DNA from 4 places in the Pectobacterium quasiaquaticum genome. Region 2 is predicted to be linked to each of the others. Evidence: predicted binding sites of a transcription regulator. Region 2 holds the regulator's gene; each other region holds the start of a gene.
What was found. Region 2 encodes PurR, which represses purine synthesis genes. Its sites were predicted from a motif close to CANGCAAACGTTTGCNTG; they were not measured.

Region 1 (5,645 bases), 1.1 Mb from region 2:
TCCGGTTTGACCAGTTTTTTATCCACAGTACCGGAACGTTATGGTTTAATGGGCAGCATTTATGGTCTGTTCTTGGGAACACCCTGGGTGCCGATGCCTTTGTACCGCGATTGTCGTGCGTCTCAGGCATTTTTTCATTGGCAATGTTGTCAGGGAATAACATGAACAGCGGACTGGCATTTGCCAGGTTCAAGCAGAAAGGTTATCAATGAGCTGGATTGAACGAATTCTTAACAAAAGCAATATCACACCGACCCGTAAAGCGAACATCCCTGAAGGGGTCTGGACAAAATGTGATAGCTGCGGCCAGGTTCTTTATCGTGCCGAGTTGGAGCGCAATCTGGGTGTCTGCCCGAAGTGCGATCACCATATGCGCCTTTCCGCGCGTGCCCGTCTACAGGCTTTTCTGGATAAAGAAAACACTGTCGAGTTGGGAAGCGAACTGGAGCCGAAGGATGTCCTGAAATTTCGGGATTCCAAAAAATATAAAGATCGTCTGGTTTCTGCACAGAAACAGTCCGATGAGAAAGACGCGCTAGTCGTGATGAAAGGTACGCTTTACGGCATGCCGATTGTCGTCGCGTCGTTTGAGTTTGCTTTCATGGGCGGTTCAATGGCGTCTGTCGTGGGGGCGCGTTTTGTGCGTGGCGTTGAGCGGGCACTGGAAGATGGTTGCCCGCTAGTGTGCTTCTCCGCCAGTGGCGGTGCGCGTATGCAGGAAGCGCTGATGTCGCTGATGCAAATGGCGAAAACCAGTGCAGCATTGGCAAAAATGCGCGATCGTGGTTTGCCTTATATTTCTGTGCTGACTGACCCAACCATGGGTGGTGTTTCCGCGAGTCTGGCGATGCTGGGCGACCTGAACATTGCGGAACCAAAAGCGCTAATCGGTTTTGCCGGTCCACGCGTTATCGAACAAACCGTGCGTGAAAAACTGCCGCCGGGCTTCCAGCGCAGTGAATTCCTGATTGAGAAAGGGGCGATTGATATGATCGTTCGTCGTCCGGAAATGCGCTACAAGCTGGCCACCATCCTTGCCAAACTGACGAACCATCCAGAACCTGGCAACGATGACGTGGAAATTCGCAGCGATGCGCCGTCTGAATCATCACAGGATGACGCATAATTGACATGATGGGCAGGGCGCGTGGCACGACCACGTCGTTGGCAATGCGCACGCTCTGCCCGTAATGAACCGTAAGCGAGTGAACGGGACTCATGGATACTCTTCAAATACCCCAAGCCACGTCACCTTTGGTCACGTGGCTTCATTATCTTGAGCACCTGCACGCTCAGGCCATTGATCTAGGCCTGGAGCGCGTTAAGCAGGTTGCCGAACATCTCCAACTGCTCCAGCCTGCAGCCACGATTTTCACCGTCGCGGGGACAAACGGCAAAGGAACGACCTGCTGTACGCTGGAATCCATTCTGTTAGCCGCTGGTCTGCGGGTGGGAGTGTACAGTTCTCCCCATCTGCTTCGCTATACCGAGCGAGTGCGCATTCAGGGTAAAGAATTGCCTGAAGCGCTCCATACGCAGGCGTTTGCGGATATTGAAGCAGGGAGAGGGGCGGTATCGCTCACCTATTTTGAATTTGGCACGCTGTCGGCACTGCAACTCTTCAAGCAGGCGAATCTGGATGTCGTTATTTTGGAAGTGGGGCTAGGCGGGCGGTTGGATGCTACCAATATTGTGGATGCAGATGTATCTGTGGTAACCAGCATTGCTATCGATCATACCGATTGGTTAGGTAACGATCGGGAAAGCATTGGTCGCGAGAAGGCGGGGATATTCCGACAAGGGAGACCTGCGGTTGTTGGCGAGCCAGATATGCCAGGAACGATTGCCGACGTTGCCGCGGAGAAAGGCGCGCAACTTCGCCGCCGTGGTCGAGACTGGGAATATTCAATGCAGCGCGAGACGTGGAGCTGGCAGGATAAACAGCGCGAACTGTCACGGTTGCCGTTACCCAACGTCCCGTTAGCCAATGCCGCCACGGCACTGGCTGCATTGCACTATTCTTCACTCAACGTGAGTGAAGAAGCGATTCGACAAGGTTTGCAGCACGCCGCATTACCCGGTCGTTTTCAGACTGTGCAGGTGTCACCGCGATTGATTCTTGATGTAGCACACAACCCTCATGCGGCGGCGTATCTGGCAAATCGTTTGGCTGGGCTGCCGAAAACCGGAAAAGTGCGAGCTGTTGTCGGCATGCTGTCGGATAAAGACATTGTTGGTACGCTGGCCCACTTAACGCCGTTAGTGGATGAGTGGTATTGCGCGTCGCTGGAAGGACCGCGTGGTGCTACGGCGCAGCAGATTGCCGAGCACCTGACGCGAAGCCAATCATTTTCCGATGTCGTTGCCGCTTGGCAGCAAGCAATGTCCGAGTCGACGGAGCAGGATATCGTCATTGTGTGTGGATCTTTTCATACAGTAGCGCATGTGATGGACGCGCTGGATGAGGAGAAGGCGAATGGCGAGTAAATTTCAGAATCGATTGGTCGGTACGGTTATTCTGGTCGCACTGGGCGTGATCGCCTTACCGGCCCTGCTGGATGGCAAGAAAAAGCACTACGAAGACGAGTTTGCGTCGATTCCGCTGATCCCTAAGCTGGGTGACAGCAATGAGATGGAAGCGCTGCCTGCGCTGAACCCGCCGCTGCCGAGTCAGCCTCCGGAAGGGGCAGAAACGGCGATGCAAAATAGTGCGGAAGCCGAAGCTGCTGAAGCGAGATCGTCTGCATCATCTGCAACTACGTCATCTACAACGACAGGACCTGAAACCACGACGCACACGCCGCCATCGTCCCATTCTGGCACGAATACGCCAGCCATGACGGCACCGCCTGTGGTGGTTGAGCGTCCGCCGGTTCAGACGCCAGCACCAGTGACGCTGAAGCCTCAGCCAAAGCCTGAGGTGAAGCCAGAGGTGAAACCGAAACCAGAGCCTAAACCGGAACCCAAACCGGAAGTGAAGCCTGAAACGCAGCCGACGCAGCAAGCGCCTGTCGGACAGGCCTATATTGTGCAGCTTGGTGCGTTGAAAAATGCCGACAAGGTGAACGAAATTGTCGCTAAGCTTCGTCTCTCTGGCTACCGCGCGTATACCGTGCCATCCACGCCGGTTTCAGGCGAAATCACCCGCATTTACGTGGGGCCAGATGCCTCGAAGCAGAAGCTGGAGTCTTCACTGGGCGAGCTGAAACAGATTAGCGGGCTAAGCGGGCAGGTGCGAGCGCATTCCGTTCGTTAAGATGCTGAGAGTTAATAGAATCAGGTATGACGTCTTGTCGATTTTTTCGCCTGATTATCTATCGATGAAATCGGCGGAAATACGCTACGCAAACGTTTTCTTTTTCTGTTAGAATGCGCCGCGAACAGGATGACGTAGCGGCTTATCGGTAGCATCGTTCATTATTAGGATAGTTCATGGTTTGGGTTGATTACGTCATTATTGGTATCATCGGATTTTCGGCTCTGGTTAGCCTAATCCGGGGGTTTGTTCGCGAAGCGCTGTCGTTAGTAACCTGGGGATGTGCTTTTTTTGTTGCCAGTCATTACTACGCTTACCTCGCGGTCTACTTCACCCGTTTTGATGATGAGCTGGTGCGTAACGGCATTGCGATTGCCATTCTGTTTATTGCAACGTTGATTGTGGGAGCTATCGTCAACTATGTGATTAGTTCACTGGTTGAACGTACCGGATTATCCGGCACCGATCGTGTTCTGGGCATCTGTTTTGGTGCACTGCGCGGGGTGCTGATCGTTTCCGCACTGCTATTCTTTCTGGATACGTTTACTGGTCTTTCACAAAGTGATGACTGGAAGCAGTCTCAGTTAATCCCGCAGTTCAGTTATATTATCAGGTGGTTTTTTGACTACCTGCAAAGCACGTCAAGTTTCTTGCCGCAGCATTTACCGCTGCGGTAGCGCTGATGAGGAAAAGACACCATGTGCGGTATTGTCGGTATCGCCGGTTTTACACCGGTCAACCAGTCGATTTATGACGCGTTAACGGTGTTGCAACACCGTGGGCAGGATGCTGCGGGTATTGTGACCATCGATGCCTTTAATTGTTTTCGCCTGCGTAAGGCCAATGGCCTGGTGAAAGATGTGTTTGAAGCGCGGCACATGCAACGCTTACAGGGAAACATGGGGCTTGGCCATGTGCGTTATCCGACCGCAGGCAGTTCCAGCGCCTCGGAAGCACAACCTTTCTATGTTAACTCACCGTTCGGTATCACGCTGGCTCACAATGGTAACCTGACTAACGCCCACGAACTGCGTAAAAAGCTGTTCGAACAGGAGCGCCGTCACGTTAACACCACGTCTGATTCTGAAATTCTGCTGAATATTTTCGCCAGAGAGCTGGACCGTTTCCAACACTACCCGTTGGAAGCCGATAATATTTTTGCGGCCGTTGCCGCAACGCACCAGCAAATTCGCGGTGCCTATGCCTGTGTTGGCATGATTATCGGTCACGGTATGGTCGCTTTCCGCGATCCAAACGGGATTCGTCCTCTCGTTATCGGTAAACGTGATCTGGAAGATGGCCGCAGCGAGTATATGGTAGCGTCAGAAAGTGTCGCGCTGGATACGCTGGGCTTTGAATTTTTACGCGATGTAGCGCCGGGAGAAGCGATCTACATTACGGAAAAAGGGCAGTTGTTTACCCGCCAGTGCGCAGAGAATCCAAAGAGCAATCCGTGCCTCTTCGAATATGTCTACTTCGCTCGCCCGGATTCTTTCATCGATAAAATATCGGTCTACAGCGCACGCGTTCGTATGGGCCAGAAACTCGGTGAGAAAATTGCGCGCCAGTGGGAAGATCTCGATATTGATGTTGTGATCCCGATTCCTGAAACCTCTTGTGATATCGCGCTAGAAATCGCGCGTATCATCAACAAGCCGTATCGTCAGGGATTTGTGAAAAACCGCTATGTTGGCCGCACGTTTATCATGCCAGGGCAGCAAGCACGTAAGAAATCGGTACGCCGTAAGCTGAATGCCAACCGTGCTGAGTTCCGTGACAAGAACGTGCTGCTGGTGGATGATTCCATCGTGCGTGGTACAACGTCAGAGCAGATTGTAGAGATGGCGCGTGAAGCAGGAGCCAAGCGTGTTTATCTGGCCTCCGCGGCACCGGAAATTCGCTTCCCTAACGTGTACGGCATCGATATGCCAAGCGTCAATGAGCTGATTGCCCACGGTCGAGAAGTGGATGAAATCTGTAAGATTATTGGTGCCGATGAGCTAATATTCCAGGATCTCGACGATCTGATTGAAGCCGCGCGTGAAGATAACCCGGACATCGCTCAGTTTGAATGCTCGGTGTTCAACGGGATTTACGTGACTAAGGACGTCGATCAAGGTTATCTGGATTATCTGGAAGTCTTGCGCAATGACGATGCCAAAGCGCTGCGTAGCCAGAATGAAGTTGAAGATCTGGAATTGCACAACGAAGGTTAACAGCTAGTCGCACATTAAGGCTGTGTTGAAGGGGGAGGACGCGAAAGTGTCCTCCCCCTTATTGTCTGTAGAGAAAAACTTTGTATGTAGAGAAAAACTTTGTATGTAGAGAAAATTTTGTATGTAGAGAAAAATTGCATAGAGAAAACAGGGTTTCGGTGCTTATCCTTGCT
Region 2 (5,645 bases):
AAACGCATCAGGCGAAGACTGAAAAGATTGAGATCAAAAAACGGGTGCCATAAAAGCACCCGTTGGAAGGATTCACGCACGCATCGTAATAACATTTGACATCGTCATTACGCAGGACGAAGGAATTACTCTTGCTCGGCCTGCTGCGCTTTATATTTGTCTGCCGTTTCTTTGATCAGCGGTTGCAGTTCACCACGCTGAAACATTTCTACCACGATATCACAACCGCCAACCAGCTCACCATCAACCCACAGTTGCGGGAATGTCGGCCAGTTCGCGTATTTCGGCAGTTCAGCACGAATGTCTGGATTCTGCAAAATATCAACATACGCAAAACGTTCGCCACAGGCAGATAACGCCTGAACCGTCTGCGCGGAAAAGCCACAGCTTGGCAATTTCGGGGAGCCTTTCATGTACAGCAGAATCGGGTTTTCAGCAATTTGGCGCTGAATTTTTTCAATTGTCGGTGTCGTCATCTTCTTGCTTCCTTAATTCTATAGGATGGCTAACGTCCAAAACGCTAGCCATGAGCCGCCGTCAGAGGTGCTACGACAGCGACATTGACTCAGTGATATTGTACCGATGCCACTGCCCACAAAAAAACGCCATTTTTTGTAGGGTTATTTTCTCTTGAAGGAATTTGTCATTGATGAAATCAACGCCAGAAAACGCTGATAAATCAATCGAAAAAATAACTATTAACGTTTTTTCACTATTCTGTATGAATAAAGCGACTGTGCCCACTTTTTTATGGCGCCGTTTTCAGGAATACTGTGAGGATTGAGCGAGTTAAGGATTATGTTCGGTCACTGTTATTATGCGCTTATTTATTACTCTTTTTATATTATTTTTCAGCAATCTATCCCTGAACGTGGTTCAGGCTGCGCCGCATACCCCGCATTCTGCGCCGAAGAAAAGCGCCGTGGTAGAAACGAATAAGAAAAGCCGCCAAACAAAGGGTAATGCTAAGTCACCGACGCCGATCAAAAGCAAAAAACCAGAACCTACCGCCGTCAGCAATAAACCCAAATCCCGCACCGCGAGCAAAGTGACAGAAAAAAAACCGTCACGGACGCAAAGCAGCACGCCCGCGCTCGTGAAAAAGAATCTTAAAAAGCTGAAGCCTGAAGAAGAGAAACAAACCACCGCACAAGCCAGAGTCAAAACCGGACTGAAGAAGACCGCACTCAAGGGGAAAGCGGATAAAAATCCAGCGCCGACAGAAAAAGGTATGGCGCTAAGCGCCGCACATAAAAAACGCTATCAGCATGCCAAAACGACCGCAATGAATAAATTGATGAGTCAGATAGGTAAGCCTTACCACTGGGGCGGTTCCTCTCCCTTTACCGGATTCGACTGTAGCGGACTGGTTTATTACGCCTACAAAGATGTCGTTAAGATCCAAATTCCACGCACTGCAAACGAAATGTATCACCTGCGTGATGCTGCTCCGATTAAAAAGAGTGAGCTGGAAAGTGGCGATCTGGTCTTCTTCCGCATCAATAATCGTGGGGCAGCCGATCACGTCGGGGTTTATCTGGGGGAAGGAAAATTTATTCAGTCGCCACGGACAGGCTCAGACATTCGTATCAGCAAGCTGAGTGAAGATTATTGGCAGGAGCACTACGTTGGTGCACGTCGCGTGGTCACACCGCAGACGATTCGTTAAGAGACAGATTATATCTGGTATACCCTAAATAATTCGAGTTTCAGGAAGGCGGCAAGCGAAGGAATCCCGATGAACTTACTCAAGTAAGTGATTCGGGTGAGTGAACGAAGCCAACGCACATGCAACTTGAAGTATGACGGGTATAAAACGATTCAGACACGTTTTATGCATCATCAACGTGTCTGAATACCTAACCCGCCCAGAGGCACCGTTCGGTTAGTTCAGCACCGCAATAAAACTAAACGCGATGATCACAGCCAACGAACCAACAGTTGTCAGCAAAGACATCTTCAGATCTGTATCCATGAATTACTCCTTATTAACGAACGAATTTTATCTGAAAGCTTCATCTGAAAAGACACCACCGTTCACAGCCAAACCCGTTTAGGTAGTAAAAGCCACAAATAATAGGGTTATTACGATTCTTTCATAATTGTAGCGAAAAATCTCGGACGAATGCATCACTAATAGTATAAATTAGCCCTTTCACTTTCATGATAAATCGGACACAATCCGCTGTTTATGAAAGCGCTACGTATCAGTCGAAAAACGTCAACCCAGATCCCTTCGGTATAACATTCGGCATTCTCCTTCTGAAATCCTGTTTTTTAGCTTAGAAGAAGAACATTAAACGTAGGCAAACGATTAACAATATACTTACGTCTATAACAGGTAAGTTCAGGAGTCATTTTTAGATGGCAACGATTAAAGATGTGGCAAAACGTGCTGGCGTTTCCACCACAACCGTATCGCACGTGATCAATAAAACACGTTTCGTCGCCGAAGAGACTAAGGCAGCCGTCAGGGCAGCAATCAAAGAATTGCACTATTCACCCAGCGCCGTCGCCCGCAGCCTCAAAGTTAATCACACTAAATCTATCGGCTTGCTGGCCACTTCCAGTGAAGCACCCTATTTCGCCGAGATCATTGAAGCCGTTGAAAATAGCTGCTACGCCAAAGGCTACACGCTGGTGCTGTGTAATTCGCATAACGACATCGGCAAGCAGCGCGCTTATCTTTCCATGCTGGCGCAAAAACGCGTCGACGGCCTGCTGGTAATGTGCGCCGAATATCCACCAGAGCTGTTGTCGATGTTGGAAGATTATCGCAGCATTCCGATGGTCGTGATGGACTGGGGACAGATGCACAGCGATTTTACCGATACGATTATCGATAACGCCTTTGAAGGCGGTTATATGGCAGGCCGCTACCTGATTGAACGCGGCCATCGGGATATCGGCGCCATCCCCGGCACTCAAGAACGCAACACCGGCAGCGGACGCTACCTCGGCTTTTTGAAAGCGCTGAAGGAAGCCGACATCACCGTACGCGACGAATGGGTGGTTCGAGGCGATTTTGAACCAGAATCCGGCTATAAAGCCATGCATCAGATCCTCGCACAGAAACAGCGTCCAACGGCTGTATTCTGCGGCGGCGATATTATGGCGATGGGGGCCATCTGTGCGGCTGACGAGCTGGGTCTGCGCGTGCCGCAGGATATTTCGGTGATCGGTTATGACAACGTGCGCCACGCGCGTTTCTTTACGCCTGCGCTGACCACCATCCACCAGCCAAAGGAGCGTCTGGGTCAATCCGCGTTCTCTATGCTACTGGATCGAATCACTAGTAAACGGGAAGATGCGCACGTCATTGAAGTGCACCCGACGTTGATTGAGCGCCGCTCGGTGGCAGACGGCCCCTACCTCGACTATCGCCGCTAGTCGCCGCTATTCTGTACAGCCGTTTTTCTTATTCCTGCCTGCATCCTCTCTCTGCTTCAGCCAATTCTCTTGTATGCTGGCTGAAGCCGTTATAATTCTATACCCTAAATAATTCGAGTTGCATGAAGGCGGCAAGCGAGGGAATCCCGATGAGCTTACTCAAGTAAGTGATTCGGGTGAGTGAACGTAGCCAACGTACATGCGGCTTGAAGTATGACGGGTATAATACCGTGTTTCATTTTCTCTGGTGACAGCCGATACCTCGGCTGCGATAAGTGTTGTCCAGGTATGTTTTACGATACTTTTACATGTGAAAAGTTAAGGAGACATGATGGGTTTACCTTATACAGAAGAATGGGATCCTAATACCGCGCCCTGGTTCCACATCGTGCAAGACATGCTGGCCAGCGCGGATATCGCCATCAACGGCACTCGCCCTTTTGACATCCGCGTGACCAACCCCAATTTCTTTAAACGTATCCTGCGTGAGGGATCGCTGGGGCTGGGAGAAAGCTACATGGATGAATGGTGGGAGTGTGAACGGCTGGATATGTTTTCCCATCGCGTCATGCGCGCGGGGCTGGATGCCAGGCTGCCCCGCCGTCTGCACGACCTGACGCGCGTCGCCCTCTCCCGCGTCACGAATTTACAATCCCGTCGACGCGCTCAGGTTGTCGGTAAAGCGCATTACGATTTAGGTAACGACCTCTTTACCCTGATGCTGGATCCCTATATGCAATACTCCTGCGCCTATTGGAAACAGGCACAGACGCTGGAACAGGCGCAGGAAGATAAACTCGCCATGATCTGCGAAAAGCTCCAGTTAACATCAGGGATGACGCTGCTGGATATCGGCTGTGGCTGGGGCGGGTTGGCCGAATTCGCGGCACGTCACTACGGTGTTTCAGTGTACGGCATCACCATTTCCAGAGAACAACAGGTGCTGGCACAGCGACGTTGTCAGGATCTGAACGTCACCATTGAATTACAGGATTACCGCGATCTCGATCGGCAATTCGATCGCGTGGTGTCAGTTGGCATGTTTGAACACGTCGGGCCACGCAACTATGACAATTATTTCCGCGTCGTGCGGCGTAATCTAAAACCCGATGGGCTGTTTCTGCTACATACCATCGGGGCCAATAAGACCAATCCGCACATCGATCCCTGGATTCATAAATACATCTTCCCCAACGGCTGTATTCCCTCCGTACAGCATATTGCGCAGGCAAGCGAGCCTTATTTGGTGATGGAAGACTGGCATAATTTCGGTGCTGATTACGATCGTACCTTAATGGCCTGGCACGCTCGCTTTCAGCAGAACTGGCCACGGCTTTCCACACGCTACACGGCCCGCTTCCGCCGGATGTTCAGCTACTATCTTAACTTTTGTGCAGGGGCTTTCAGAGCAAGGGAACTTCAGCTCTGGCAGGTCTTGTTCAGCACGGATGGGGTCGACGGTGGATTGCGCGTTGCGCGCTGACAGCATTGTGTGTTGACAGAAAGTCGTGTGCTGACTGAAAAGAGAAACCGGACGAGGCTATTCGTCCGGTTTACAAGCACAGGCAACGCGAAAATTACTCTTCTTTGCCCAGGTCACTCGCCTGCTTACTCGCCAACACGCGCTCGACCGTATCGACTACGGCCTGTGTCTGCGGGTCGATTTCGATATTAATGCGATTTCCCAGACGCTTCTGCCCCAGCGTGGTGCGATTCAGCGTTTCTGGAATTAAATGCACGCAGAAGCGTCCACGGGTTACTTCTCCTACCGTCAGGCTGATACCGTCAATCCCAACGAAGCCTTTATGTAGCACGTATTTCATCAGTGCTTCATCTGCCAGACGGAACCAAATCTGATGGTTATTCTCTGACACCTGAATCTTCACCACTTCCGCCGTACACATGATGTGGCCTGACATGACGTGCCCACCGATCTCATCACCGAATTTTGCGGCACGCTCAATATTGACGACATCACCTTCATGGATATCGCCCAGATTCGTTAACCGCAGCGTTTCCTTCATGAGATCAAAACTGACACGATCGCCGTCAATGGCGGTTACCGTCAGGCAGCAACCGTTGTGCGCCACCGAAGCGCCGGGCACGAGCCCTGGCAACAGGTCGGGAGGGAGCTGGACAATGTGCGTGCGAAAGTTGGATTTTTCTTCAATCGACACCACCGGCGCGGTGCCCTGAACAATACCGGTAAACATGCGGTTTGCCTCTTAAAAACAAAGAAATGACGTTGTGCAGTG
Region 3 (5,645 bases), 590 kb from region 2:
TTAAAGAACGGCAGAGAAGAAAGATAGGTGAACTCATCGTCACTCAATGACAAGAAACGCATGAGATCGACCTGATGGGCTATTTCGTCGGCGTAAACGCCTAATAACTCATCGCCGCGACAGCGAAATTCAGCCGCAACGTCGACATCATAATAGTGATGATACACCGCCTGTTGCATGTGCAGCTTGTAGGCATCGGTATCCAGCAATGAGTGCAGAATCGGGGAAGTGTGCAAAGTCATAATGCGTTACAGCATCCTTGTAAGATGCCTATCCACCATTGGGACAATCAGCAATGTTCGGTCAGTATACCTTGATTATCCGTTTATTACATTACGACAACATAGCGAGACGTGCGGGAATGAAGCACGGTACGATGATTATCCTCATTATTTTGTCGTGGTAACATTAAGATAACAGGCTTAGACTTGATCTTTAGATGTTTATGACGAGGTGGAAACTTTATATGAATCAACAGCCGCAAATAAAATACCGCCATGACTACCGTGCGCCGGATTACACCATTACTGACATTGCACTGGATTTCGATCTCCATGCTGAAAAAACTCACGTAAAAGCCGTTAGTCAGGTGGTGTTGCAGGGGGACGCTGGCGCGCCGTTGAAGCTGGATGGCGAAGGGCTGAAACTGATTAGCCTGAGTGTTGATGGTCAGCCGTGGACACATTACCAGCAGCAGGACGATGGCCTGATTCTGACACAATTACCCGCGCATTTTACGCTCAGCATCGAAACGGAAATCAATCCTGCCGCCAACAGCGCGCTGGAAGGGCTGTATCTTTCTGGCGATGCACTCTGTACGCAGTGTGAGGCCGAAGGTTTCCGCCATATTACTTATTATCTCGACCGACCGGATGTGCTGGCGAAATTCACCACGCGCATCACTGCGGATAAAGCTCGCTATCCTTATTTACTCTCTAATGGCAATCGTATCGCACAACGGGAACTGGAAGGCGGCCGCCACTGGATTGAATGGCAGGATCCCTTCCCGAAACCTGCTTATCTGTTCGCGCTGGTTGCTGGCGACTTTGATGTCCTTCAGGATCGCTTCACGACACGTTCTGGTCGCGATGTTGCATTAGAGTTGTTTGTTGACCGTGGCAACCTCGATCGCGCTGGCTGGGCGATGACCTCGCTGAAGAATTCGATGAAGTGGGACGAAGATCGCTTCGGACTGGAATACGATCTCGACATCTATATGATCGTCGCCGTTGATTTCTTCAACATGGGGGCGATGGAAAATAAAGGGCTGAACGTATTCAACTCTAAATACGTGCTGGCCAAGGCGGAAACCGCGACGGATAAAGACTATCTGAATATTGAAGCGGTGATCGGACATGAATATTTCCACAACTGGACGGGTAACCGCGTCACCTGCCGCGATTGGTTCCAGCTTAGCCTGAAAGAAGGGCTGACGGTGTTCCGCGATCAGGAATTCAGCTCCGATCTGGGTTCGCGCCCGGTGAATCGCATTGATAACGTGCGTGTGATGCGCGGTGCGCAGTTTGCCGAAGATGCCAGCCCGATGTCGCATCCGATTCGTCCCGATCAGGTGATCGAGATGAATAACTTCTACACGCTGACGGTCTATGAAAAGGGATCGGAAGTGATCCGCATGATGCACACCTTATTAGGTGAAGAAGGCTTCCAGGCCGGTATTCGTCTGTATTTTGAGCGTCACGACGGCAGCGCGGCAACCTGTGATGACTTCGTGCTGGCGATGGAAGAGGCTTCCGGTGTCGATCTCACGCAGTTCCGCCGCTGGTACAGCCAATCGGGCACGCCGGTGCTGACCGTGCGTGATGATTACGATCCGCAGACGCAACAGTATCTGCTGAGCGTGAGCCAGATGACGCCCGTCGGTGCCGACAAACAGCCGAAGTTACCGCTGCACATTCCGTTGGATATCGAACTGTACGATCCGCAAGGGCAGGTCATTCCGCTACAGAAAGACGGTCAACTGCTGGCGTCAGTACTTAATGTGACCGAACCTGAACAGACGTTCATTTTCGATCACGTGCCTTGCCGCCCGATTCCTTCTTTATTACGTGAGTTCTCTGCGCCGGTAAAATTGAACTATGCCTGGAGCGATGAACAACTGACGTTCCTGATGCGCCACGCCAGCAATGCGTTCTCGCGCTGGGATGCGGCACAGAGTCTGCTGGCTAACTATATTCGTCTGAACGTTTCCCGCTATCAGCAGAAACAGCCGCTTTCCGTGCCGATGCATGTTGTGGATGCTTTCCGTGGTGTGTTGCTGGATGAAACGCTGGATCCGATGCTGGCTTCTCAGATTCTGACATTGCCGAGCGAAAACGAAATTGCCGAGTTGTTTGACATCATCGATCCGACGGCGATCGCTGCTGTACGTGAAAGCATGACGCGTACGATGGCAAAAGAGATGGCGGATGAGTGGCTGGCGGTATACCACGCGAATCACGCGCCGCAGTATCGTATCGAACATGCGGATATGGGTAAACGTGCGCTGCGCAACGTCTGCCTGCATTATCTGGCATTCAGCGATGAAGCGCAGGCGGATAAACTGGTGCAGGTGCAGTTCCGTCAGGCGGATAACATGACGGATTCGCTGGCGGCGCTGTCGGCGGCGGTTGAGGCGCAGTTGCCGGTGCGTGATGAGCTGCTGACGCAGTTTGATAACCGCTGGCACCAGGATGGCTTGGTCATGGATAAATGGTTTGTGCTGCAAGCGACCAGCCCGGCAGCCGATGTGCTGACCCGCGTGCGCGAGCTGCTGCAACACCGTTCATTCAGCCTGAACAACCCTAACCGCCTGCGTTCGTTGGTGGGGGCGTTTGCAGCCTCGAATCCGTCGGCTTTCCATGCCGAAGACGGCAGCGGTTATCGTTTCCTGACGGAGATTCTGGCCGATCTAAACACCCGTAATCCGCAGGTTGCTGCGCGGGTGATCGAACCGTTGATCCGTCTGAAACGCTACGATGCTAAACGTCAGGCGCAAATGCGTCAGGCGCTGGAGCAACTGAAGACGTTGGAAAATCTGTCTGGCGATCTGTTCGAGAAGATCAGCAAGGCACTGCAAGACTAATCCTGCCACAGTAATTCTTCTGTCACACGCGGTAGCTTGCCGCGTGTGACATTCTACCCCGCGCTAGTTTCTTACTTCCGCAAACGTTTTACTTTCCGCAGCGATGGCACTACCATCACCGACCGTGAGTTAAACCGTAATCCACTATTGCTTACTTTCAGCGTAGGCAAGATACCTTTGTGATAGGGGTCTCAGGAGACAATATGTTCTATCCCGTTATCAAAAAAGCCCTGTTTCAGCTCGATCCCGAGCGAGCACATGAGCTGACCTTCCAACAATTACGCCGTATTACCAACACGCCTTTTGAATTTCTCGTCCGCCAATCCGTTCCGACTAAACCGGTTACCTGCATGGGGTTATCTTTTAAAAACCCACTCGGTCTAGCGGCGGGATTAGATAAAGACGGCGAATGTATCGATGCGTTAGGCGCAATGGGATTTGGTTTTATTGAAGTGGGGACGGTGACGCCGCGTCCACAATCCGGTAATGATAAACCGAGATTATTCCGCGTAGTGGAAGCGGAAGGATTGATCAACCGGATGGGTTTCAATAATAAAGGCGTGGATTATCTGGTCGAGAATGTAAAGAAAACACGTTTTGGTGGTGTATTAGGGATCAACATCGGCAAGAATAAAGATACGCCGGTTGAGCAAGGCAAAGACGATTATTTGATCTGCATGGACAAGGTTTATCCTCACGCAGGCTATATCGCGATCAACATTTCGTCGCCCAATACGCCGGGATTACGCAGCCTGCAATATGGTGAAGCGCTGGACGATCTTTTGCTGGCGATAAAGAACAAGCAAACAGAATTGAAAGATAAGCATCAGAAATATGTTCCCGTGGCGGTAAAGATCGCGCCGGATCTTTCAGAAGAGGAATTGATCCAAATTGCCGATAGTCTGGTTCGCCATAACATCGATGGCGTGATTGCCACCAATACGACACTCGACAGAAAATTGATTCAGGGATTAAATCACTGCGGGCAAACCGGAGGATTAAGTGGACGTCCGTTGCAGACAAGCAGCACGGAAATTATCCGCCGTTTGTCACAGGAATTAGCGGGACGTTTACCGATTATTGGCGTTGGCGGAATTGATTCTTTGGTCGCTGCACGCGAAAAAATGGCGGCTGGCGCGTCGCTGGTACAGATATATTCAGGCTTTATTTTCCACGGCCCTCGCCTGATTAAAGATATCGTTACACATATTTAATCCGAAATGCCTTTCATTTTTAGCTGGGGGTTTATTTATCCCCCCGGCTAGTCTATATTTTATCCGTTTGCGTAAATAATCTATCAACGGATGACGGATCTTCTTGCCGCAATGTTTGTGACGATGAACGATTATTGTGATGTGAGAAAAAACAATCAGCCATTTCTGATATTTCTACTATGAAGGCGAAGGGTAAATAATATGAAGTTAAAACCTGACGATAACTGGCGCTGGTATTTTGATACCGAACACGATCGCCTGATGTTGGATTTGGCTAACGGCATGTTATTCCGTTCTCGTTTTCCGTCTAAAATGCTAACTTCGGATGCATTCAATGAATGTGCATTCTGTGTTGACGATGCTGCGTTATTTTTTACCTATAACGATAAATGTCAGAAAGCGGCACTGCATCGAGACCTACAAGGCGAATTAGTTTTGAATGCGTTGGTCGCAAGTCGGTTCCTAAAACCGCTTATGCCAAAAAGCTGGCACTTCATCCAACAGCCGGATGCCGTAACGTATTCGCCACAGGCGGGGGATGTTGTACAGGTACAGCTCACGGAAACCTATGAAACGGCCTGTTTTCTGGTGGCGGAAGCAGGGGATAAAGCCTGCCTTTGCTTGCTGGCACAAGAACAGCTGTCATTAAGCGGAAAAACCATGGGGCTGGGTGACGCCATCAAAATCATGCACGACAGACTCATGCCTGCCGTTGTTCAAAATAGGGCTGAGTGGGAAACCTCGTTGGGCGAAGGCACGTCAGCATTTGAGTATGCCAAGGTGGTCTAAACCCTCGGCTATACTCGTAAGACTTCAAACTGCATGTACGCTGGCTTTTCTTCGACTATTGCAGATGCTTTTTTATTGCAACTGAACGTCACTCTGCGGAATGCAGCTACAGGCAAGAATCTCGCCGTTTTCTCTGATGGCACTTTGCTTCAGTGCGGAAACCTCTCCGCTGACTAACGTCAATTTACAGCAACCGCACAATCCTGCCCGACAAGAATAGGGGATTCGAATACCCTGTTGCTCCAACTGCTCCAGTAAAATTTGCTGATTGTTCCCTTGTAACGATTTTCCCTGATAGTGGATGGTAACGGCCTGTTCGCTTTTTTCGGGAACGACAAGGCTTTCGACCACCTGACCAGAACCATAAGGTCGCGGCGGCTTGGTCGCTAAGACTTCTAGCGTGTCGCCTACGCGAATGATGCCCGTATTTCTGGCGACCAGGTTTTGCCCGAAATCAACGTCGCCGTTCTCGGCAGTACGGAAAGATTGCAGCGTTGCCAGCGGTTCGCCTGACGGATGCTTCCGGCCACGTTCGATGCTGACGGTGGTGAAAATGCAGC
Region 4 (5,645 bases), 1.1 Mb from region 2:
CTTCGGTAATATCTTCGCCACCTTTCTTGCCGGATAATACAAAGCGGCATAAAGCACGGTGAGAATAATATGTCATCGGGAAGGCAATCAGTGCCATGATAATTAACGGAATTAACCCACCAATACCGGCATTGATAGGTAAAAATAACACGCCAGCGCCGATGGCCGTGCCATAGAGGCCCAGCATCCAGACCGTGTCGCTTTTACGCCATCCTGAAGCCTGTTCTAACACCTGGCTGCTATCTTGAATGGTGCTCATATACTGATCTCTCCTCGGTGAATATATTAATACTCTGTTACAAGAGTATTGCCACATGATGTGGATTATAAAAATTACAGTATCGGCAAGTTGCCGTTACGGAGTTTAAAAAACGAACGAGACATGTTGATAATTATGTCAGTAGGTCAATACTGTTTTGTGGCGGCATTCTATATCGTGGTGGTCAGCGAATAATATTGAGGCGATCACAGAAATGAATTGACGGGAAATATTTTAATAAATTTCCGCGCAAATTAAAATATCAATCTTGATACTTTATTTTAAATATTTTTAACGGCTCGTTATTGATACTTTATTTAATTGCCGAGTGATGAAAAATGAACAATAAATAAAATAAAGCGCAGATGAAATAATAAACGCAATTTTGTTGATGTCACGCGTAATGATGTTTTTTCTCTTTTGAGGGCGTATCAATGGTGCGGTTCCTGCTGTTGCATCACATCAGATGAGAGCTACCCGGCAGAGTGCAACCTGCCGGATAACGGTCACCGATCTGTCAGGCGGTGAGTTTTTCTTCTGCCCATGCCAGACCACTGTGGTATTCCTCTGGTAAGAGAGGTGCCAGCGATTGCAACGTGCGTTGCAATTGTACGGTGTCCGACGACGGTAGATTGAGGTGTCCAACTTTACGGCCAGGACGAACGTCTTTCTCATACCAGTGCAGGTGTACCAGCGGCAGCGCCAGCCAGTCGATATTCACATCAGTGCCGATCAGGTTGACCATCACCGACGGCGTTTCGACCACTGGTACTGGCAGCGGCAGATCCAGAATGGCGCGCAGATGTAGCTCAAACTGGCTGATGGACGCACCATTTTGTGTCCAGTGTCCGCTATTGTGCACGCGTGGAGCCAGCTCGTTAATGAGCAGGTGATCGCCGACGATAAAGCATTCCATCGCCATCACGCCCACATAACCCAGCGCATTCATTATTGCGGACAGCATCTGTTCAGCCTGCTGCTGCAACTGCGGATCGGGTTGAGGGAAAGCCACGCTGGTACGCAGAATGCCATCCTGATGCAGGTTATGAGTGAGCGGGTAGAACACACATTTGCCGTGCGTATTGCGGGCACCCACCAGCGAGACTTCGCCAGAAAAGTTAATGCCTTGCTCAACGATGCATTCGCCGTAGCAGTCAGCGGGCAGCGTTTGCTGTTCGCCATCGCGCAAGCGCCACTGTCCACGACCGTCGTAACCGCCGACGCGACGTTTAACGATCGCTAATTCACCCAATGAGGCGAAGACGTGTGGCCATTCATCGGCGCTAGCCAGAAGTTGCCACGGGGCGGTTGCCAGATTCAACGAATCCAGCAGCTGCTTTTGCGTCAGGCGATCGGCCAGACGCGGGAAAATATCGCGGTTTGCAAACGCCGTGTGCTCGGCTAACTCGCGCGTGAGGGCGGTTTCCGGCCAGCGTTCGATCTCGGCGGTAATGACACTGTTATGAAACGGAACCGACTCCGGTTCTGCATCCAGACCCACTGGGTAAACCGCAATACCTAGCGGTTCACCAGCCTGACGGAGCATTCTGCCCAACTGACCATTGCCTAATACGCAAACCGGTTTCATGCCTCCTCCCGCGGATCGGGATGAGAGAGCACATCATCGGTTTGCGCCTGACGCCAGTCTGCCAGCCGGGTGGCGATACCATTGTCATGCAGGGCAAGAATTTGTGCGGCCAGCAGAGCCGCATTCGCTGCGCCGGCTTTGCCAATGGCCAACGTGCCGACCGGAATACCGCGAGGCATTTGGACGATGGAATACAGGCTATCTACACCGCTCAGCGTTGAGCTTTGTACCGGCACGCCAAGCACGGGAACCAGCGTTTTCGCTGCCAGCATACCCGGCAGATGTGCTGCGCCGCCTGCGCCCGCGATAATCACATCAAAACCGTTCTGTGCCGCTTGCTCAGCAAAGCTGAACAGCTTATCCGGTGTCCGGTGTGCAGAAACGACTTCGGTATGAAAAGGAATGTTCAGCGTGGTGAGGATTTCCGCAGCAAACTGCATGGTGGCCCAGTCACTCTTTGAACCCATGACGATGGCAATTTTAGCCGGGGCAACGTTGGATGACATGCCTGTAACGCTCCTGTAGTTGTACCTATAATTGTACGTGTTCGTGACGCGTTCGCGTCGGCCAGACAGGGAGGGTCTGGCGTTGAGGGCGTAGAGCATATCACGCCATTATGGCGAGGAAAACGGTTGCGTATGCGGAAATGCTGGGGGAATAAGGCGAGAGACCGTTAAGTCAATGTCAGGAAACGCATTAAAATGGGAAGGAAATCAGTTCGATATTTTGTGGTGTGACCTTAATCATCGATCCTTCTTCGTGCCAGGCACCCAGAACGGCACGACGACCAGAAGATTCGCCGAGATCGACCTGATGAATTGCCGGACGGTGCGTGTGGCCGTGGATCATCGTTTCCACTTGATAATGCCGTAGGCGTTCAAGTACGGCGTCGTGATTGACATCCATAATCTGCTGCGATTTTTTCTGGTTTTCCTGCTGGCTGGTCGCCCGCATCTTCGCCGCAATTTTCACGCGTAATGACAAAGGCAATAGCAGGAAGAGTCGCTGAATGAATGGGTTGTGTACCCGGCGGCGGAATTGCTGATAATGCTGATCGTCAGTGCACAGGGTATCGCCATGCAGAATGAGGATCTTCTGGCCGTAGAGGCCGAGCACCGTTTCCGTCGGCAGCAGCGTCATTCCGCTTTGTTTGGCGAAACGCTTACCGATCAGAAAATCACGGTTGCCGTGCACGAAATAGCAGGGAATGCCGCGCTGATGTAAGGCATACAGTTCCTCGGCGACAGTCGTATGCAATGGCTGGGGATCGTCGTCACCAATCCAGGCATCGAACAGATCGCCAAGAATGTACAGCGCATCGGCATGAATCGCATCATGGCGTAAAAAACGCAGAAAACCGGCGGTAATCGCCGGTTCATGAACACTTAAATGCAGATCGGCAATGAACAGCGTTGCCATGCAGGTCGGATTATTCGCTGACCGTTACGTGGGTAATCACCACGTCTTCTTTCGGTACGTCCTGATGCATGCCGCTGCGGCCGGTAGCCACGCCTTTGATTTTATCAACGACGTCCATGCCTTCGGTGACTTCAGCGAATACGCAGTAGCCCCAGCCATCGGCACGCTCTGAACGGAAGTTCAGGAAGTCGTTATCAACGAGGTTGATAAAGAACTGGGCAGTTGCAGAGTGCGGATCGTTGGTACGTGCCATCGCCAATGTGCCACGGGTATTTTTCAGGCCGTTGTTGGCTTCATTTTTGATTGTCGCATTGGTTTCTTTCTGATCCATGCCGGGAGCGAAGCCGCCGCCCTGAATCATAAAACCATTAATCACGCGGTGAAAAATCGTGTTGTCATAAAAACCGCTGCGACAGTAGTTCAGGAAGTTTTCTACGGTAACCGGCGCTTTGTCTGCAAACGTATTAATAACGATATCGCCGTGGTTGGTATGAAGCGTAATCATAATAATGAACCCTAGATAGCCTTAGTGATTAAGAGTGCTGTTCACAAAAGGCGGTGAACAACAAGAGCGCTGTTATAGCATAACTGGTCGATTGAGTCAGTACTTCGCGCTTACTGCACCGCTGTTGGTCGTTGGATGGATGAGAAAATCGTATCAAAAGGTTTACTACTCTGATTTTGGTAGGCCTGAAATAATATGTGCGCTTAAGAATAGTGCGCAATAAGGTGTTAATCAGGCAATAGGGACTTTTAAAAACAAATAAATTGATCAAAAATTCAAATAATAGTTAATTAATTTGAATGAGATTTTTGTTGCCCCAGATCAATGTTTTGCGGAATCAACGTGTTCTTTTTTTATGGCTCAGATTAATCTGAGAGTAATTCTTATTCTTCATAAATAACTCTAAAGAGATAGGTGAACTATGCTGGGTATTCTGGATAGTGTTAATCGTTTATTAGACAAACCGGATTTTGGCAAACTGTTTTTGCGCGTATCTTTCAGCATTTTGATGCTGTTTCACGGCTGGCATAAGGTACACGGTGGAATCGGTGCCATTGAAGGCATGCTGACCTCGGCAGGACTCCCTGCTTTTGTGGGTTACGGTGTCTATGTCGGAGAAGTCATCACCCCGATTCTGATGATTCTCGGGATTCTTACACGTCCTTCTGCACTGGTCTTCTCCTTTACCATGGTCGTCGCAACCTTACTGGTCAACTCTGGTGGTTTCGCTACGTTGGCCAAAACCGGTGCTTGGGGTGTTGAAGGCACGGCGGTGTTCTTCTTTGCGGGTATCGCGATTGCCCTGCTCGGTAGCGGAAAATACTCTGTGATGTCCAATCCGCGCTGGCGTTAATGGTTTTTTGTCGGCGGATTGCTTTTGTCAGTCACCGTCAATGATGTGAAATGGCCCGGATTTTCCGGGCCATTTCATTTTTATCCTTTCTCGCTGATTCCCTCTTCTTATTAACCTTGCAATACAGTAGGGTTCAGGTTTCAATACGCCGTTGGGTGTCAACCCTGAATGCATTGATGTTACTGACGCTAACTGCGGCTGTGAAAACCATTTCTTTGAAACCATTTTTTTGTGAAAACCATTTTTTATAAAAACACTGGAACGCCCTGATGCTAAAGATTTTTAATACGCTGAGTCGCCAAAAAGAGGAATTTAAACCTATCCACGCCGGTCAGGTGGGAATGTATGTGTGTGGCATCACCGTTTATGACCTGTGTCATATCGGTCACGGGCGTACTTTCGTGGCGTTTGATGTGGTGGCGCGGTATTTGCGGTATCTGGGATATTCACTGAAATATGTGCGTAATGTCACCGATATTGACGACAAAATTATTAAACGTGCGATCGAGAATGGGGAAACCAGTGACCAACTGACGACCCGCATGATCGCAGAGATGCACGCCGATTTTGATGCGTTGAATATTCTGCGTCCGGATGCTGAGCCGTGTGCGACGCACCATATTGCTGACATCATCGAAATGGTGGAAACGCTGATTGCCCGTCGCCACGCCTATGTCGCGAGTAATGGCGATGTGATGTTCTCCGTTGATACCGCGCCGGGCTACGGTGTGCTGTCTCGTCAGGATCTGGATCAGTTGCAGGCTGGCGCGCGCGTTGAAATTACCGAAGTGAAGCGTAACCCGATGGATTTCGTGCTGTGGAAGATGTCCAAGCCGGGTGAGCCTCACTGGTCCTCTCCGTGGGGAGAAGGACGCCCTGGCTGGCACATCGAATGTTCTGCCATGAACTGCAAACAGTTGGGCTCGCATTTTGATATTCACGGCGGCGGTTCCGATTTGATGTTCCCGCACCACGAAAACGAGATCGCGCAGTCCAGTTGTGCACACGACGGCTCGTATGT

Region 1: a site for PurR is predicted at 3,342-3,359, ahead of cvpA (colicin V production protein). Genes of this name have one in related genera too.
Region 3: a site for PurR is predicted at 3,159-3,176, ahead of pyrD (quinone-dependent dihydroorotate dehydrogenase). Genes of this name have one in related genera too.
Region 4: a site for PurR is predicted at 2,469-2,486, ahead of purE (5-(carboxyamino)imidazole ribonucleotide mutase). Genes of this name have one in related genera too.

The regions. Positions count from the first base shown of each region.
Region 1 covers NZ_CP065177.1:1,399,346-1,404,990, forward strand. The annotation lists gene accD (acetyl-CoA carboxylase, carboxyltransferase subunit beta) at 209-1,126, shown strand; gene folC (bifunctional tetrahydrofolate synthase/dihydrofolate synthase) at 1,219-2,487, shown strand; gene dedD (cell division protein DedD) at 2,477-3,256, shown strand; gene cvpA (colicin V production protein) at 3,433-3,933, shown strand; gene purF (amidophosphoribosyltransferase) at 3,955-5,472, shown strand.
Region 2 covers NZ_CP065177.1:2,454,882-2,460,526, forward strand. The annotation lists gene rnt (ribonuclease T) at 1-22, shown strand, start outside; gene IG609_RS11265 (Grx4 family monothiol glutaredoxin) at 126-476, opposite strand; gene IG609_RS11270 (C40 family peptidase) at 818-1,669, shown strand; gene cydH (cytochrome bd-I oxidase subunit CydH) at 1,886-1,975, opposite strand; gene purR (HTH-type transcriptional repressor PurR) at 2,365-3,390, shown strand; gene cfa (cyclopropane fatty acyl phospholipid synthase) at 3,722-4,873, shown strand; gene IG609_RS11290 (riboflavin synthase) at 4,968-5,603, opposite strand.
Region 3 covers NZ_CP065177.1:1,860,136-1,865,780, forward strand. The annotation lists gene pncB (nicotinate phosphoribosyltransferase) at 1-242, opposite strand, end outside; gene pepN (aminopeptidase N) at 467-3,082, shown strand; gene pyrD (quinone-dependent dihydroorotate dehydrogenase) at 3,286-4,296, shown strand; gene IG609_RS08570 (cell division protein ZapC) at 4,498-5,085, shown strand; gene IG609_RS08575 (YcbX family protein) at 5,158-5,645, opposite strand, start outside.
Region 4 covers NZ_CP065177.1:1,315,956-1,321,600, forward strand. The annotation lists gene IG609_RS06000 (HAAAP family serine/threonine permease) at 1-259, opposite strand, end outside; gene purK (5-(carboxyamino)imidazole ribonucleotide synthase) at 777-1,847, opposite strand; gene purE (5-(carboxyamino)imidazole ribonucleotide mutase) at 1,844-2,353, opposite strand; gene lpxH (UDP-2,3-diacylglucosamine diphosphatase) at 2,544-3,266, opposite strand; gene ppiB (peptidylprolyl isomerase B) at 3,277-3,771, opposite strand; gene IG609_RS06025 (DoxX family protein) at 4,193-4,624, shown strand; gene cysS (cysteine--tRNA ligase) at 4,894-5,645, shown strand, end outside.